Linked DNA regions of Roseateles amylovorans. The protein of the gene in region 2 interacts with the protein of the main gene of each other region in a pairwise test. Links are inferred from orthologs where the notes say so. Each region holds a gene or a part of one and is shown on either strand. Other genes may lie near its edges.

What was found. The genes of interacting proteins can lie anywhere in the genome.
Region 1: the proteins of serC (region 2) and selB interact in binary tests that used the Escherichia coli proteins (3 or more experiments, as listed by UniProt). The link is inferred for Roseateles amylovorans from one-to-one orthologs.

The regions. Positions count from the first base shown.
Region 1 is NZ_CP104562.2:1,985,059-1,988,460, forward strand. The notes cover bases 247-3,221. They hold selB (selenocysteine-specific translation elongation factor), read left to right. Parts: upstream 247-683; coding sequence 684-2,759; downstream 2,760-3,221. Other genes in these bases: selA (L-seryl-tRNA(Sec) selenium transferase), read left to right, coding at 247-667. Also shown: more of selA, read left to right, coding at 1-246; N4261_RS08505 (putative selenate ABC transporter substrate-binding protein), read left to right, coding at 3,348-3,402. UniProt on the Escherichia coli protein: Translation factor necessary for the incorporation of selenocysteine into proteins. It probably replaces EF-Tu for the insertion of selenocysteine directed by the UGA codon. SelB binds GTP and GDP.
Region 2 is NZ_CP104562.2:4,006,273-4,009,469, reverse strand. Bases 428-3,197 are described here. They hold serC (3-phosphoserine/phosphohydroxythreonine transaminase), read right to left. Parts: upstream 2,489-3,197; coding sequence 1,367-2,488; downstream 428-1,366. Other genes in these bases: N4261_RS16615 (DUF2059 domain-containing protein), read right to left, coding at 2,635-3,197; pheA (prephenate dehydratase), read right to left, coding at 428-1,374. Outside these bases: N4261_RS16630 (prephenate dehydrogenase), read right to left, coding at 1-239; more of pheA, read right to left, coding at 253-427. UniProt on the Escherichia coli protein: Catalyzes the reversible conversion of 3-phosphohydroxypyruvate to phosphoserine and of 3-hydroxy-2-oxo-4-phosphonooxybutanoate to phosphohydroxythreonine. Is involved in both pyridoxine and serine biosynthesis.

The sequences.
Region 1 (3,402 bases), 2.0 Mb from region 2 along the record:
GCTGACCGACCTGGGCAGCGGCTCGCTGGTCGATCTGGCGCAGTGGGGGCTGCCGGCCGAGCCCTTGCCGCAGCAGATGCTGGCCGATGGCTGCGATGTGGTGACCTTCAGCGGCGACAAGCTGCTGGGCGGGCCGCAGGCGGGCTTGATCGTCGGCCGTCGCGAATACATCCAGCGCATCCGCAAGTTTCCGATGAAGCGGGCCCTGCGTCTGTCCAAGTTGCCGCTGGCGGCGCTGGAGGCGACGCTGCGGCTCTATCTGCAACCGGATCGACTCACCCGCGACCTGCCCACGCTGCGCCTGCTGACCCGCCCGGTGGCCGACATCGAAGCGCAGGCGGCGCGCCTGCTCGCGCCGCTGCAATCGGCCCTGGCGCCGCGCTATGCGGTGCGGGTGGCGGCGATGCGCGGTCAGATCGGCTCCGGCTCGCTGCCGGTGGAGACGCTGCCGTCGGCCGGACTGGCGATCGCGCCGCAACTGCCCGGCAAGCGTGGCATGGGCCGGGCGCTCGAGGAATTGATGACGGCGCTGCGCGACCTGCCGCTGCCGGTGGTGGCGCGAGTGCAGGCCGACGAACTCTGGCTGGACCTCCGCTGCCTGGACGTGTCCGGCGCCGAGGCCGAGTTGCTGGCGCAGCTGCCGCAGCTGAAGGCGGCGCTGTCGTGAACGGACGGGCGACGCCATGATCATCGGCACCGCGGGTCACATCGACCACGGCAAGACCACGCTGGTCAAAGCGCTCACCGGCGTGGACACCGACCGTCTGCCGGAAGAGAAGCGTCGCGGCATCAGCATTGCGCTGGGCTATGCCTACCTGGACGCGGGCGAGGGCCAGCGCCTCGGGTTTGTCGATGTCCCGGGTCACGAGCGGCTGGTGCACACCATGCTCTCCGGCGCCACCGGCATCGATCATGCGCTGTTGCTGGTCGCGGCCGATGACGGCGTGATGCCGCAGACGCGTGAGCATCTGGCACTGCTGTCCCTGCTGGGCATCGAGCGCGGCACTGTCGCCCTGACCAAATGCGATCGTGCTGATGCGGCCTTGCGCGCCGCGCGCCGCGCCGAGATCGACGAACTGCTGGCCCACACCAGCCTGGCCGGTGCGCCGATCTTCGAGGTGGCCGCCACCACGGGGGAGGGCGTGGTCGCGCTTCGGCAGCACTTGCTGGCGCAGTCGCGGCAGATGCCGGCGCGCGACGTGGCCGGGCAGGGTTTCCGGCTGGCGATCGATCGGGTGTTCAGCCTGTCGGGCGTCGGCACGGTGTGCACCGGGACCGCGTATGCGGGAGAAGTGCGCATCGGCGATGAGCTGTGGCTGCTGCCGCCCGCTGCGGGCCAGGTGCCGCAGGTCGCGCGGGTGCGCAGCCTGCATGCGCAGAACGAATCGGTCGAGCATGCCCAGGTGGGTCAGCGGGTGGCCATCGGGCTGGCCGGCCTGGACAAGGATGAGGTCGCCCGCGGCCAGTGGCTGGCGGCGCCGGAGGTGGCGCAATGGAGCGACCGCATCGATGTCCGACTGCGGTTGTGGTCGGACGAGGCCAAGCCGCTGCGCAGCGGCACGCCGGTGCATGTGCATCTGGGCGCGGCGGAGGCGACCGGATCGGTGGCGATCCTGGGCGGTCTGGATGGTCAGGTGCTGGAACTGGTCCAGCCCGGCGCCGAGGCGCTGGTGCAGATCGTGCTGCATCAACCGATGTGCGGCTGGGCCGGCGATCGGGTGGTGCTGCGGGATGCGTCCGCCACGCGAGCCCTGGCGGGCGGTCGGGTGCTGGATCCGCAGGCGCCGGCGCGGTACCGACGTACGCCGCAACGTTTGGCGGAATTGATCGCCCTGTCGCAACCGGACCCGATCGAGCGATTGCGCGGGCTGTTGGCTCAGGCGCCGGCGGGCGTGGATCTGTCCCGGCTGGCGGCGGCACAAGGGCTGGCCCGCGACGCGCGAGCGCCCTGGTGGTCCGCTGCCGTGGCTCCGGGCCCGAAGGAGGCGAAGGTGGCGGAGGCCGCTTCCGACGCTGACGCCGGCGATGGCCTGGTCGGCGGTAGCGCTGAGGCCCTCAGTACCGGTCGAATTGAAGGAACGGCCGATGCGGCCATGGCGTCAGCCTGGGCGCTGGGGCCGATGCAGGCCGGTGTCTGGGAGGCGCTGGCGTTGGAGCGGCTCGCGCAATACCACCGGGATCAACCGGACGAGCTCGGGCCGGATCTGGCGCGCTGGCGGCGCCTGAGCGCGCCGCGCCTGGCGGAGCCGCTGTGGCGCGCCTTGGTGCAGCGCATGGCCGAACGCGGCCAGGTGCGATTGGCCGGCGCCGCGGTGCATCTGCCGGCGCACGGGGTGGCGCTGTCGGCGCTGGATGAACGGCTGGCGCAGAAGGTGCTGCCGCGCCTGGTGGAATCGGGCTTCGAAGGGTCCTGGGTGCGGGATCTGGCCGGCTTGGCGCAGGAGTCCGAGGCGCTGATGCGCACCACGCTTGCGCGATTGGCGCAGCGGGGGGAGTTGTTCCAGGTGGTGAAGGACTTGTACTATGCGCCGGCAGCGATTCACGCGCTGGCGCAATTGGCACGTGGTGCGGCGCAGGAAGATGGTGATGTGCGCGCGGCGCTGTTTCGGGACCGCAGCGGGCTGGGCCGCAAGCGGGCGATTCAGGTGCTGGAGTTCTTTGATCGCGTCGGGTTGCTCCGACGGGTGGGGGATGCGCATAAGCTGAGAGCGGATTGCCAGTTGTTCCTGGATGAGGGCGAGCCGGTGAAGGCCGCTTGAGATCATGGGGAGCGAGGGCGAAGGACGTCAGGACACACGCAGCGTCCGCGCAGCAGGCGCAGCAGGCGCAGCAGGCGCAGCACGCGCAGCAGGCGCAGCAGGCGTAGGACAAGGACAGACCGGGCTGGCCACAGGGCAGGGGACTTTCACCCCGCCCTCACGCCAGCCCCGCAGGGCTGTGGGAGGGGGAACGATCCCGGTGGATCGGCCAGGCTTCAAACCTGGTGGGTGGCGCCATGCGTTGCCGGGAGGGTTCGACCCCCTCCCCCCTCCGCCGGCAAGCGCCAGCTTGCCGGCTGCGCGACTCGATCTTGCGACTGCGGTGCTCGCCGTACGGGAGTACGGCTGCGCTCCTCGTCGCAACCTCGAGCCGCTCGCACGGCAATCTGACGCTCGCCGAACCGCTGACTTCCGGCACCCGCCCTCGGGGGCGGGGACGTGCCAGGACGTTCGGCGATGTCTCATTCCTCCTTTTTTCCCTCATTTCACCTCGCTGGCCTCGGCCGCGAGGTCGTTCGAGGATGCCCGGGTCGCTCGACCCGTCGCTTCCGCCCACCGCAGTTCCATCCACTCCATCGGGAGACTCTGATGTCCAACCTGTTCCACCACCTTCACCGCGCCGTGCGGGGCTTCTCCGTGGCCG
Region 2 (3,197 bases):
TTGAAGGTCGATTCGGTCGCGGCCACCGGCACCGCCACCAGCACGATGTCCGAGCCGGACACGGCCAGCAGCGCGGATTCGGCAGCGATGTCGATGACGCCCATGCGTCGGGCGGTTTCGGTGGTGGAGGGCGATTTGCTGTAGCCCACCACACGGCGGACCAGGCCCGCCTTCTTCATGGCCAGCGCGAACGAGCCGCCCATCAGGCCGCAACCGATCACACCGAGTTGATTGAACATCGTAGACACCCTCTCAGGCCTTCAGGGGGTAGGCACCGATGACCTTGTAGAACGCGCAAAGTTCGCGCAGTTCCGCCAATGCCGCAGCGACGTGGGGTTGAGACGGATGACCGTCCAGATCGATGTAGAAGTAATACTCCCATTGGCCGGTTCGCGCCGGGCGCGATTCGAGCCGGGTCATCGAGACCCCGTGATTTTTAAGCGGAACCAGCAGATCATGCATCGCACCGGGCCGGTTGGGCACCGAGACGATGAGGCTGGTGCAGTCCCGGCCGGTGGCCGGCGGCGCCGCCATGGTCTGCGGCAGGCAGATGACGGCAAAGCGGGTGCGGTTGTAGGCCTCGTCCTGCACCGCATGCGCGACGATGTGCAGACCGAACAGCGGGGCGGCGCGCTCGCTCGCGATCGCGGCCCAGGCCGGATTGGTGGCGGCCAGGCGGGCGCCTTCGGCATTGCTGGACACGGCGCGGCGCTCCGCATGGGGCAGGTGCTTGGCCAGCCAGTTCTGGCATTGCGCCAGCGCCTGCGGGTGGGCCAGTACCGCCTCGATGCCTTCGAGCGTGTTGTCCTTGCGCAGCAGGTTGTGGCGGATCAGCAGGCTGACCTCGCCGACCACATGGGTGGGCGTGTGCAGGAACAGGTCGAGCGAGCGGGTGACCACGCCCTCGGTCATGTTCTCCACGCCCACGACGCCGTACTGGGCGCTGCCGGAGGCGGTGGCGTGGAAGACCTCATCGAAGCTGTTGCAGTAGATGAGGTCGGCGGCACCGCCGAAGTATTCGATCGCCGCCTGTTCGCAGAAGGTGCCGAACGGGCCGAGCACCGCCACCCGCTGGGGCGATTCCAGTGCCAGGCAGGCGGACATGATTTCACGCCAGATCGCGGCCACATGCTCGCCCTTGAGCGGGCCGGGGTTGGCGGCACGGATCTTGGCGATCACCTGGGCCACGCGGTCCGGGCGGAAGAACGGGGTGCCGTCGCGGCGCTTGATCTCGCCGACCTGTTCGGCGACATGGGCGCGCCGGTTCAGCAGGTCCAGCAGTTGGGCGTCCAGCGCATCGATCTGGCCGCGCAGGGCCAGCAATTCCGGATCGGCGACCGGGCTGGGAGGGTTCGGATCGGCCGGGTCAGCCATGTCGTTTCTCGAAATCGTTGAGGTAGCTCACGAGGGCTTGCACGCCCTCCAGCGGCATCGCGTTGTAGATCGACGCCCGCATGCCGCCCACCGACTTGTGGCCTTTGAGTTGCAGCAGTCCGTGATCGCGGGCGCCAGCCAGGAACGGTTCGTTCAGGCGCTCGTCACGAAGGAAGAAGGGGATGTTCATCCGTGAACGGCTGCGGGCCGCCACACGGTTCTCATACAGCGAGGAGGCGTCCAGCGCCTGGTAGAGCAGGGCGGCCTTGTCGATGTTGCGTTGCTCGATGGCGGCCACGCCGGTCTTGCCGGCGTAGCTGAAACCCTTGAGCCACTGGAACACGAGGCCGGCGACGTAGATCGCGAAGGTCGGCGGCGTGTTGAACATCGATTCGGCCTGCGCCACCAATTGGTAGTTGAAGGCGCTGGGGCAGATGGGCAGGGCGCGATCGAGCAGGTCGTCCCGCACGATGACCAGGGTCAGGCCGGCGGGGCCGATGTTCTTCTGGGCGCCAGCGAAGGCCAGGCCGACCTTCGACCAGTCGACCGACCGCGAGGCCACATGCGAGGAGCAGTCGATCACCAGCGGGGCATCGCTGCCCAGGGCCTTCAGGTCGGGCAGTTGATGAAGCTCCAGGCCGTCGATCGTCTCATTGCTGCAGACATGCACATAGGCGGCGTCGCGGCTGAGCTGCCAGTCGGTGGCGGGGATGAGGTCGAGGTAGCGGCCGTCGGCATTGGCGCAGTCGGCGGCGATGCGGACCTCGGCATAGCGACGGGCTTCGGCCGCACTCTTGTGGGACCAGGTGCCGCTGAGCACCACGTCGACGATGCCGCCCCGCGAGAGGTTCATCGGGACGATCGCGTTCTCGCCCAGGCCGCCGCCCTGCATGAACAGGATGCGGAAGTGGTCCGGCACCTGAAGCAGCTCGCGCAGGTCGCGCTCGGCCGCTTCATAGATCGAGGTGAATTCGCGACCGCGGTGGCTCATCTCCATCACGCTCATGCCGCTGCCGTGCCAGTCCAGCATCTCTTCGGACACGCGACTCAAGACCTCGTGAGGTATGGCGGCGGGACCCGGGGAGAAGTTGAATGGGCGGCTGGCTTGCGTCATGGATGGGAGATGGCGGTGCAGTCGTTCAGGAAAGACAAGGGGCGGGCGGCGTCGGGAAGCCTGGGCTTCGCGGCATCGCCCGCCGGTATCCGGCGTCGTGAGGAGGTCCGCCGAGCGGGCTTCCCACGACGCCAGTGTGCGCCGATTTACTTCTTCGGCGCGGGGGCAGCGGCCTTGGGGGCTGAGGACTTGGCGCCCGGAGCCGGCGCGGCCGGGCCGGCTTCCAGACCGAGTTGCTTGGCCACGGTCTGCTGCAGGGCGTTGAAACGCTCATCCAGCTGCTTGCCGTTGTCGTCGATCAGCTTCTTGGTGAAGGCCTGCTGCAGCTCGGGCGCGGTGTCCGCGAACTTCTTGCTCACCGGCGATTCCAGCCAGGCCACGAGTTGCTTGAGCTCGTCTTCGGTGAAGCGCTCGTCCAGCATCACGCCCATGGTCGACGGGGCCAGCTTCTGGCCCTTTTCCACCAGCCCCGGACCGTTGTCTTCCATGAACTTGCGCAGGTTGGCGTCGATGGCCTTGGCCGTCGCCTCGCGCTTGTCTTCGGGGACGCCGCGCAGTGCCGGCACGATCTTCTGCGCCAGCTCGTTGATCGGGCGGCTCAGCACGCCGATGGTGAGCTGTTCGATGGCGGGCTGCTGCAGCTTCAGGATGCGGGTGATCAGCTCCTTCTTGGCGGGCGACGAGTCGGCCTTCTGAGCCCAGGCGAGCG